2 linked regions of the Acidithiobacillus ferrooxidans ATCC 23270 genome follow. The protein of the gene in region 1 binds, or shares a complex with, the protein of each later gene. Links are inferred from orthologs where the notes say so. Each region holds a gene or a part of one and is shown in the gene's direction. Other genes may lie near its edges.

What was found. The genes of interacting proteins can lie anywhere in the genome.
Region 2: the proteins of mfd (region 1) and uvrA are in contact, whole or in part, in a crystal structure (PDB 4DFC), measured with the Escherichia coli proteins. The link is inferred for Acidithiobacillus ferrooxidans ATCC 23270 from one-to-one orthologs.

Annotation. Positions count from the first base shown.
Region 1 is NC_011761.1:313,943-320,393, reverse strand. Bases 1-4,015 are described here. They hold mfd (transcription-repair coupling factor), read left to right. Parts: upstream 1-365; coding sequence 366-3,815; downstream 3,816-4,015. Other genes in these bases: serB (phosphoserine phosphatase SerB), read left to right, coding at 3,812-4,015; ispD (2-C-methyl-D-erythritol 4-phosphate cytidylyltransferase), read right to left, coding at 1-214. In the rest of the region: more of serB, read left to right, coding at 4,016-4,930; AFE_RS16980 (glutathione peroxidase), read left to right, coding at 5,066-5,809; gorA (glutathione-disulfide reductase), read left to right, coding at 5,899-6,451. UniProt on the Escherichia coli protein: Couples transcription and DNA repair by recognizing RNA polymerase (RNAP) stalled at DNA lesions. Mediates ATP-dependent release of RNAP and its truncated transcript from the DNA, and recruitment of nucleotide excision repair machinery to the damaged site.
Region 2 is NC_011761.1:2,529,763-2,534,383, forward strand. The notes cover bases 1-3,337. They hold uvrA (excinuclease ABC subunit UvrA), read left to right. Parts: upstream 1-332; coding sequence 333-3,137; downstream 3,138-3,337. Other genes in these bases: AFE_RS13065 (single-stranded DNA-binding protein), read right to left, coding at 1-246; AFE_RS13075 (hypothetical protein), read left to right, coding at 3,203-3,337. Also shown: more of AFE_RS13075, read left to right, coding at 3,338-3,757; trxA (thioredoxin), read left to right, coding at 3,872-4,621. UniProt on the Escherichia coli protein: The UvrABC repair system catalyzes the recognition and processing of DNA lesions. UvrA is an ATPase and a DNA-binding protein. A damage recognition complex composed of 2 UvrA and 2 UvrB subunits scans DNA for abnormalities.

The DNA of each region.
Region 1 (6,451 bases):
GCATGGGTCCCAGCAATTCCCGCCAGGCGCCGGTGGCAATATCCTCGCCCGGCAGAACCAGCTGAATGCCGGCAATTCGCGGTTCCCCAAGGAAGGCCGCCAGGGTGTGGGCAATGACGGGACGGTCGCGCAGCAGAACGTACTGCTTGGCCTGCGCCGCGCCAAAGCGCTGTCCCCGCCCTCCCGCCGGGATCACCACCCAGACGCGCTCCATATGCACCCCCAATCTTCTGGACCCAAGCCACCAGCGCGAAGTATCCGCAGTCTTGAGGGAGGACGCAAGAAAGCCGCGTCCCGTTTTGCAGTTTCCATGGCGCCCCTTTACACTAGGGGCCTTCAGGGCCCTCACATAAGATCAGATATTCTTGGATCGAAGTCTTTCTCTCGGCACCCCGCCGCGCGCCGGGGCGGCACGCGCATTTAGTCAAATTTACGGTGCTGCGGATAGCTGGCTGGCAGCGCAGATGACGCGGCAGTGGCAGCGCCCGCTACTGATTCTGCTGCCGAACGCCCGCGACGTGGAGGAATGGCAGCGCGAGTGGCGTTTTTTCGCACCGGACTTGCCCGCGCCGCTGGTTTTCCCGGACCGCGAAATCCTTCCCTATGACCGCTTGGCGCCGCCGGCAGATGCCACGGCCACCCGACTGGCTACCCTTGCCACCTTGCCGGAATGGCGTGGCGTTTGTCTCGCCCCCCTGTCCGCCGTCCTGCAACGCCTGCCACCGCGCAGTTTCCTCGACCAGCACGCTTTTGTCCTAGCCGTGGGCGACCACCTGAGTCCGGAAGGTTTTCGCCAGCGCCTGATCGACGCCGGCTACCGCAACGTCAGTGAAGTCTCTGAGGCCGGCGAATTGGCCTGGCGTGGTGGAATCATCGATCTCTTTCCCAGCGGTAGCCCCCTGCCCTATCGCATCGAGCTCTTCGATAGGGTCGTGGAAAGCATCCGTGCCTTTGATCCGGAAACCCAGCGTACCCTGCAAAAGGTCGAGGGGGTCTCTCTGCTCCCGGCGCGGGAAGTGCCGGTGGACACCGCCGCGCTACAGGAATTTCGCAGCCGCTTCCGCGCCCGGTTCAGCGGTGACCCGCAACGCGCCGAGATATACCGGGCGGCCAGCCGGGGACAGGCGCCCCAAGGCGCCGAGCATTATCTTCCGCTCTTCTTTCCGGAGTGCAGCCACCTGCTGATGCACTTTCCCGTAGACGGCGTCGTCTTTCTCCCGCCCGGTCTGGAAGCATCCGCCCGGCACATTCGTCAGGACTGGCAGGAGCGCTATGAGGAACGGAGCCACGACACGGTGCATCCCATACTGCCGCCTGATGAACTGCTCCTCCCCCCCAGTGAATGGGAAGATGTCCTGCGCGGTCGGGCGCGGGTATATGGGCAACAGGAGGGCGATGCGGAGCGTCTGCCGACCGCTCCCCTCCCCGATCTTCATGGCAGCCCGGAAGCGCCACTAGCCTCACTGGATACTTTTCTTCGCCATCTGCCGACCACGGGCCGGGTCATCCTCGCCGCTGAATCACCCGGCCGTCAGGAAGCCCTGTCGGAACGGCTTGGCAAGAGCGGACTGCTCCCCAGCCGGGTGCATGACTGGCCGGAGTTCCTGGCCGGTACGGAACGGATCGCCATCACCGTAGCACCCCTGGAACGCGGCCTGCTCATCAAGGAAAATGGCCTGGTCAGACTGGCGCTGGTCTCCGAGGCGCAGATTTTTGGTGATCGCGTCTTTGCCCAGCGGCGTAGTGCCAACGCCCGACAGCGCAGCATTGAAGGCTTGGTCCGCGATCTCGGCGAGTTACAGCCGGGTGATGCCGTTACCCATGAGGAATACGGCATCGGCCGTTTTCAGGGCATGGCTACGCCCTTTGCCTCCCAGGGAGACATCAATGAATATGTGGTCCTGGAGTACGCCAACGGCGATCTCGTCTACGTCCCGGCGGATCATCTGGATCGTATCGCCCGCTACGTGGGTAATGGTGCGACGGAACCGGTGCTCTCCCGCCTCGGCAGCAATCACTGGGAAAAAGTCAAGGCCAAGGCGCGGCAAAAGGCCGTCGATGCCGCCAGCGAACTGCTGGACATCTATGCTCGTCGCGCGGCGCGCACCGGTCGGGCTTTCCCCGAACCGGATGACGCCTATTGGGAATTCGTGTCCCGCTTTCCCTTTGAGGAAACCCCGGATCAGCAGCAGGCCATTGACGCCGTCATTGCCGATATGACCAGCCCCCACCCCATGGACCGCCTGGTCTGCGGCGATGTCGGCTTCGGCAAAACCGAGGTGGCGCTCCGTGCGGCTTTTCTGGCGGCGCACAGTGGTGCGCAGGTGGCCGTACTGGTCCCCACCACCCTGCTCGCCCAGCAGCATTACGAGAATTTCCGGAACCGCTGCGCCGGGCTGCCCCTGCGGGTGGAAGTGCTCTCCCGTTTCCAGAATGCCAAAACGCACAAGCAAGTGCTCACGGCAGTGTCCGTAGGGGAGGTGGATATCCTGATCGGCACCCACCGCCTGCTGCAAAAGGATGTCGCCTTCCACGACCTGGGGCTGCTGATTCTGGATGAGGAGCATCGCTTCGGGGTACGCCAGAAGGAGCGGATCAAGGCCCTGCGCGCCGAGGTGGATATCCTCACCCTGACCGCAACGCCGATCCCCCGCACTCTCAATCTCTCGCTGGCCGGCCTGCGTGACTTATCCATCATCGCCACGCCACCCCAGCGCCGCCAGCCGGTACGCACCTTTGTGCAAATCTGGGATGATGCGACGGTGATCGAAGCCTGCCAGCGCGAGCTGCATCGCGGCGGTCAGGTATATTTTCTGCATAATGAGGTACGCGACATCGAGCGCATGGCGGCCACACTGCGCCGCCTGCTGCCGGAAGCGCGCCTGCGCGTGGCCCATGGCCAGATGCCCGAGGGCGAACTGGAAGCGGTGATGCTGGATTTTTACCATCAGCGCTTCGACATCCTCCTCTGCACCACCATCATCGAGTCGGGGATCGACAACCCCCATGCCAACACCATCCTCATCAACCGCGCCGATAAATTTGGTCTGGCCCAGCTCCATCAGTTGCGCGGCCGGGTTGGTCGTTCCCATCAACGCGCCTACGCCTACCTGTTCACCCCGGACCTTCGGGCCATGAGCGACGATGCCCGGCGCCGCCTCGACGCCATCCAGTCCCTGGAAGATCTGGGCGTCGGCTTTGCCCTGGCCAGCCACGATCTGGAAATCCGCGGTGCTGGCGAGTTGCTCGGCGAAGAGCAGAGCGGGCACATGGATGAGGTGGGGTTCACCCTCTTCATGGAATGGCTGGACGATGCCGTGGAAGCCATCCGTGCCGGGCGGGATCCCCGCAGTCTGGAAGAACAACGCACGAGCGGTCCCGAGATCCATCTCAACACACCGGCGCTCATCCCCGACGACTACCTGCCCGACGTGCATTTGCGCCTGCAACTATACAAGCGCCTCAGCGATGTGCGCAGTGACACCGCCATCGGTGAGATCATGGTGGAGATGATCGACCGCTTCGGACCCATTCCGGCGCCGGCCCGCACCCTGCTCTGTCAGACCCGGTTGCGTCTTGTCGCTATCCAGACCGGCATTGAACAGATCGATGCCGGCCCCGCCGGTGCCCGCCTGCAATTCGCCGCCGAAAACCAGGTGGCCCCCGACAAAATCATCCGGCTCATCCAGCAACCTCACAGCATCTACCAACTGGATGGCGAGCACCGCCTGCGCATCCGCCGCGACCTGCCCGACGGCGAAGCGCGCTGTCAGGAATTGCTGCAACTCATCGACCAACTGAGGATTCAACCATGAGCAGTACCCGCCTTGCCATTCTCAGCCCCGCCGCCCGCGGGCCCATGAGTCTGCCGGCCAGTATGGGCCAACTGGTGGCGGAAGTGGAAAGTCACCAGGAGGTATGGGGTTGCTGGCTGCAAAGCTGGGATATGCCCGTCACCGTCGGTGAAATCGCCCCTTTCCTCGACGAACTCTCGCGCCAGGCCCTGCACCAGGAGCGGGAGGTGATCTGGGCTCCCATGAGCAGCGCCGAGAGCGCTGTACGTCTGGTGCTGCATGGAGCGGCGCGGCCCGAGGCGCTGCGCCGCGCACTGACCACCCTTCACCTGCAAAATCTTATGCCGGGCCGCGTACTCCACTGCCAGGGCGACGATCTGGCCCTGATCCTACACGGTTCCCGCGGCCCTCTGAGCGCCGTGAATCACCGCCTCATCGAAGCCCTGGAGGGGATCACGCTGGATGTTGCTGTTTCCCCACTGTGGGACAAGGGGCATTTCCGCCTGCTGCTGACCGATATGGATTCTACGCTGATCAGCATCGAGTGCATTGATGAATTGGCCGAACACCTCGGTCTCAGACGGCAGGTCGCCGCCATCACCGAACGCTCCATGGCGGGCGAGCTGGATTTCCAGACCTCCCTGCGCGAACGGGTGCGCCTGCTGGCCGGCACTCCGGCAAGCAGTATCGACACCATCATCCGCGAACGACTGCAGCTCAGTCCCGGCGCCCGGGAACTGGTAGCCGCGGCCAAGTCCCAGGGCGTCGAGGTCGGTGTCGTATCCGGAGGCTTCACCCAGTTTACCCGCCACCTGCAGGAAGCACTGGACCTCGACTACGCCTTCGCCAACACCCTGGAAATCATCCATGGGCAAATCACCGGCCAGGTTCTCGGAGATATCGTCGATGCGACCGCCAAAGCCGACATCCTCGACCTGCTGGCCATCGGCCTGGGCACCGACGCCGGTCATTGCATCGCCATCGGCGACGGTGCCAACGATCTGCCCATGATCCGCAAAGCCGGCATAGGCATTGCCTACCACGCCAAAGCGGTCGTCCGCGCCCAGGCGGATTTTCAGATTCGCTACGGCGGTCTCGATACCGCCGCCGCCTATCTCGGCTGGAGCACCGCCTGAACCGCGCACCTCGACCAACATTTTAATACTTGATATTATTTTAGACTTATTCTATTATCAGCCCATGTGCAGCACAGAACAATCTGGTGCACATCGGCAATGGTGCCGCAACTGCAGCATAAACAGGAGACTGAGATGAAACTGACCAGCATAGAAGGCCAAGGTGTTCCCCAGGCCGTGTTCCGCACCCGCGATGATAATCAGTGGCGTGACGTCAGCACCGACGAACTTTTCCAGGGCAAGACCGTGATCGTGTTCTCCCTGCCCGGCGCCTATACCCCCACTTGTTCCTCCAGCCATCTGCCGCGCTACAATGAACTTGCGCCGACCTTTCGCGAAAATGGCGTAGATGACATCCTTTGCATGTCCGTGAATGACGCCTTTGTCATGGACGCCTGGGCCAAGGAACTGGCTGTCGAAAACATCCACCTGATTCCCGATGGCAATGGCGAATTCACGGAAGGCATGGGCATGCTGGTGGACAAGAGCGAACTTGGGTTCGGCAAGCGTTCCTGGCGTTACTCCATGCTGGTGAAGAACGGCATCATCGAGAAAATGTTCATCGAACCCGACAAACCCGGCGATCCCTTCGAGGTCTCTGACGCCGATACCATGCTCCACTATATCAACCCGGAGGCACGCGATCCCGAATTCGTCACCATCTTTACCCGCGAAGGCTGCCCACATTGTGCCCGCGCCAAAGCAATGTTGAAGGAGCACGGCATAGCCTTTGAAGAGATCAAGACAGGTATGGGTACCGGCGTCAGTTCACGGACAATTCGCGCGGTGAGCGGACGTTCGACCGTGCCGCAGATCTTTATCGGCGGCAGACACATCGGCGGCGCAGACGACCTGGAGAAATATTTCCACGGGAAATAAGGGCACATCCCTTCGGATGGTCATCTCCAGCAGTATGCCGGGGATGACGTCCTTCTTGCCTCGTTCAACCCCGAAAAAAGGGAGCTATCATGACACAATCCTACGATCTCATCGTCATTGGTGGAGGCAGCGGCGGCATTGCCATGGCCAACCGCGCCGCCCGTTACGGGGCAGTCACCGCGCTGGTCGCCGCCGGTCCATTGGGCGGCACCTGTGTGAATGCAGGCTGCGTCCCCAAAAAAATCTACTGGAATGCCGCCCACCTTGCCGGGCAAATGAAGATGGCAGGAGAATATGGCTTCGATACCATAGAACCGCGCTTCCACTGGGAACACCTGAAGCAGCAGCGTGACACCTACATCGGGCGACTCAATGACCGCTATGCCCAAGGCCTGGATGGTAACGGCGTCTCCCTGATCCGCGGACATGCCCGTTTTTCCGGCGCGCATCGAATCCATGTCGGCGACAGCACCCTGGAAGCCGCACACATCCTGATCGCCACCGGGGGGCATCCGGTCTGGCCCGACATTCCTGGTGCAGAACTGGGCATCACCTCGGACGGATTCTTCGCGCTGGAATCGAGGCCCCGCTGTGTTGCCGTGGTGGGCGCCGGTTATATCGCCGTGGAGCTCGCCGGGGTAC
Region 2 (4,621 bases), 2.2 Mb from region 1 along the record:
CTGCAGGCGGCCTTCCACATAGGCCATGCTGCCCTTGCGCAGATATTCGCCGGCGATTTCCGCAGTGCGTCCGAAGAGCACGACGCGATGCCATTCGGTGCGCTCCTGCTTGTTGCCTTCCTTGTCCTTGAAGGTCTCGGAAGTCGCGATGCTGAAGTTCGCGATGGCGCCGCCACTGGGCTGATAACGCATCTCCGGGTCCCGTCCCAGATGCCCCAACAATATGACCTTGTTCACTCCCGCCATCGTCTGATCTCCTTATGGTCAAGGGGACGGGCGTCCCCGAAAGCTTTATACTAACCCATTGTCCCAAAAAAGAGCATGTCGGCTGCATGGAACACATCCACATCCGGGGCGCCCGCACCCACAACCTCAAGAATATTTCCCTTACCTTACCGCGCGACCGCCTCATCGTCATCACCGGGCTGTCCGGATCGGGCAAGTCGTCGCTGGCCTTCGACACCCTCTACGCCGAGGGTCAGCGCCGCTATGTGGAAAGCCTCTCGGCCTATGCCCGCCAGTTTCTCTCCCTCATGGGCAAGCCCGATGTGGATGCGATCGAGGGGCTCTCCCCCGCCATCGCCATAGAGCAGAAATCCACCTCCCATAATCCTCGCTCCACCGTCGGCACCGTCACCGAGATTCACGACTATCTGCGCCTGCTCTATGCCCGTGCCGGTACCCCCTGGTGCTGTGGCGCGCCCATTCAGAGCCAGACCATCAGCCAGATGGTCGATCAGCTCCTGGCCCTGCCCGAGGGCGAAAAGCTCATGATCCTGGCGCCGGTGCTGCGTGACCGCAAAGGCAGCCACGAGGACGTCATCGGCAGCCTGCGCGCACGCGGTCTGATTCGCGCCAGGGTGGATGGTCAACTCCTCGAACTGGACGAAATCCCCGCCCTGGACAAGAAGCGCAAGCATCGCATCGAGGCCGTCATCGACCGTCTGGTGCTGCGCGGCGACAGCGGGCCGCGCCTGGCCGAATCGCTGGAAACCGCCCTCAGCCTCGCCGAGGATCAGGCCATCGTCGTCCTCATGGGGCCACAGCATGAGGAAGAGCGACTGTTTTCAGCTCACCATGCGTGCCCCAGCTGCGGGCGTTCCTTCCCGCCTTTGGAGCCGCGCCTCTTCTCTTTCAATAATCCCGCCGGGGCCTGCCCACGCTGTGACGGCCTCGGCGAGATCACCTTTTTTGACCCCGACCTCATCGTCCCCGATCCGGAACTGAGCCTGCGTGACGGGGCTATCGCCGCCTGGACCAAGCGCCATCAGGAGCACTACGCGCCCCTGCTCACGGCGCTGGCCGAGCACCTTCATTTTTCCCTGGATACCGCCTGGCAGGATCTACCCTTCGACATCCGCGAGCATATCCTCCATGGGAGTGCCGAACGCATCACCGTCCAGCAAGGGACGCACCGTCACAAGCTGAGCTTCGAGGGCGTCATTGCCGGGCTGGAACGCCGCCTGCGCGAAACCCAGTCCAACCTCATCCGCGAAGAAATCATGCGCTATATGGGCCGTCTGCGTTGCCCCGTCTGTAATGGCAGCCGCCTACGCGAAGAGGCGCGCATGGTCAGGGTTGGCCCGCTGGCCATTCAGGAGGTCTCTGCCCTCTCCATCCGTGACGCCTTGCAACACTTCACCCACCTGCAGCTGGAAGGGCAGGAAGCCCTCATCGCCGAGCGCATCCTCAAGGAAATCGGCAGCCGTCTGACGTTTCTGGTGGATGTCGGCCTCGACTACCTCAGCCTCGACCGCTCCGCAGAAACCCTCTCCGGTGGGGAAGCGCAGCGCATCCGTCTCGCCTCGCAGATCGGAGCCGGGCTGGTGGGCGTGATGTACGTCCTCGACGAACCCTCCATTGGCCTGCACCAGCGCGACAATGATCGACTCATCGGCACCCTCAAGCATCTGCGCGATCTCGGCAACACCGTCATCGTCGTCGAGCACGATGAAGACGCCATCCGCGCCGCCGATTATGTGGTGGACATGGGCCCCGGCGCCGGCACCCACGGCGGCGAAGTCATCGCCCAAGGTACACTGGAAGATATCTGCACCAATCCCAACTCCCTCACCGGGCGCTATCTGACCGGCGATCTGTGCATCGCCGTCCCCGGACGGCGCCGCGCCAATGTCAGCCAGCGCTGGCTGGAAGTGCAGGGCGCCACCGGCAACAATCTCAAGTCGGTGGACGTGCGCATTCCCATCGGCCTCTTCACCTGTATCACCGGGGTCAGCGGTTCCGGTAAATCGACCCTCATCAACGACACCCTCTACCCCGCCTGCGCCCGCGTGCTCATGGGCAGCAGCCAGAATCCTGCGCCCCACAGGCAGATACGCGGCCTGGAAGAACTGGACAAAGTCATCGCCATCGACCAGAGCCCCATCGGCCGCACCCCGCGCAGCAACCCGGCCACCTACACCGGCCTCTTCACCCCGATCCGCGAATTGTTCGCCGCGACCAGCGAAGCCCGTACCCGCGGCTACAATCCCGGCCGCTTCAGCTTCAACGTCAAGGGCGGGCGCTGTGAAGCCTGCGAGGGCGACGGCGTCATTCGGGTGGAAATGCACTTTCTGCCGGATATTTATGTGCCCTGCGACGTCTGCGGCGGCAAGCGCTACAAGCGCGAGACCCTGGATGTGCATTACAAGGGCAAAAGCATTCACGACGTCCTGGAGATGACCGTGGAGGATGCGCGGGCCTTTTTTGACCCTGTCCCCGCCATCGCCCGCAAATTGCAGACCCTGCTGGATGTGGGCCTCGGTTACCTGCGTCTGGGCCAGTCGGCCACTACCCTCTCCGGCGGCGAAGCACAGCGCGTCAAGCTCTCCCGGGAACTCTCCCGTCGCGACACCGGACGGACCCTCTACATCCTTGACGAACCCACCACCGGCCTGCACTTTCATGACATCGCCCTGCTCCTGGAGGTACTGCAGAAGCTGGCCGATGCGGGCAATACCATCGTCGTTATCGAACATAATCTGGACGTCATCAAGACGGCAGACTGGGTCATCGACCTCGGCCCCGAAGGCGGCTCGGGCGGCGGCCAGATCATCGCCACCGGCACACCGGATGAAGTGGCACACAATCCGTCTTCCCACACCGGGCGTTATCTGGTGCGGCATCTCCATCGTTGAGCTTTTTTGCACAGCCGCAGCCGATGCCGCAAAATAACCGGCAAACATTGACTGGAGTTCACCATATGCCCGTCCTCCCCGAACGCCGAGAGCAGATCCGCAGCGCCCACGCGGCACTCATCCTGCAGGTCGTCGCCGCCTGCCAGAATGTCCATCTCCGGGCGCCACTGGAAGAAAGCCTGCGCGTGGCGGCAGCCAACGGCTGGGGAGATCTGGTTGGCGTCATCCGCCATATATTGGCCGGGCAACGGGAGCCCGACCTGCTCCAAGGGCTGGACGAAGAAGACGGCACCATCATCGAATCCATTCTCATGGGCTTGCAGAATCCCGAAACCTTGCCCAAGGCCAGTGATCAAGCCGACCCCACGCTTGCCGCCCCTGGCCTTGCGAGCGTCATCCTCGCCACCCGCCGCGGTGAGCCGGAAGCCTTGGCGTGGCTGGGCCGTATGGCCACCCAGATGCAGCGGGCCGGCGGCGACATGGCACGCATGGGCGCGGCCCTTGGCCCTCTTTCCCGGGGCCACTACGATCGCCGCAAACTGGAGCGCGGCATGGGCCCCCTCGGGCGTAGCCTGCTCCAGGCCGTGCTGGACGCCTTGGCTAAAGCGGAACAGCAATAGCCGCCCCGGAAGCCAGCCGCGTCTTGAAAGCGCCCGGTTTTGACCATACCTGAAACGGTAAAGGAAAGCAGTACGGTCTATCCTCTTCTTCACCTCTTCTTCTCAGGAGTTCGTATGGCAGTCAGTGGACACGTTCTCGAAGTGAATCTCGATAATTTTCAGGAAGCCGTCGTAGGGCTGTCCCGGAAGGTGCTGGTACTGGTCGACTTCTGGGCACCCTGGTGCGCACCCTGCCGCGCTCTGGGTCCGGTCCTCGAAAAACTGGCGGAGGAGATGGGCGGCGCCTTCGTGCTCGCCAAGGTCAACTCTGACGAGAACGCCGACCTGTCGCGCCAGTATCAGGTGCGTGGCATCCCCGCCGTCAAGGCCTTCAAGGATGGCAAAGTCGTCGACGAATTCACCGGGGCGCTGCCCGAATCCGCCGTGCGTCGCTTCATCGAAAAAAACCTGCCGTTGCCAGGTGACGACCTGCGTGTGCAGGCGCTCGACGCCATCGCCCAGGGCAAGGCAGCGGAGGCCCAAGCATTGCTGGAACAGGCCATCAGCATCCACCCTGGGAACGATCCTGCGCGCCTGGCGCTGGCGCACCTGGCCATCCAGCAGGGCCGCCATGCCGACGCCCAGGCCCAGATCGACGCCATGTCTCCTACCTTCCAGATGGAAACCGAAGTCGAAGGCCTGAAAGCCCTGCTGGAATTCACCGAGACCGCCCACAGCGCGCCGTCCATGACCACACTGGAGGCCACCATCGCCAGCGAAAAGGGCGATCTCCGTGCGCAGGCCATGTATCAGCGGTCCTTGCTCCTTCTTTTGCAGGGGCAGGAAGAAGCAGCCCTGGACCAGCTCATCGAGATGGTGGAACGC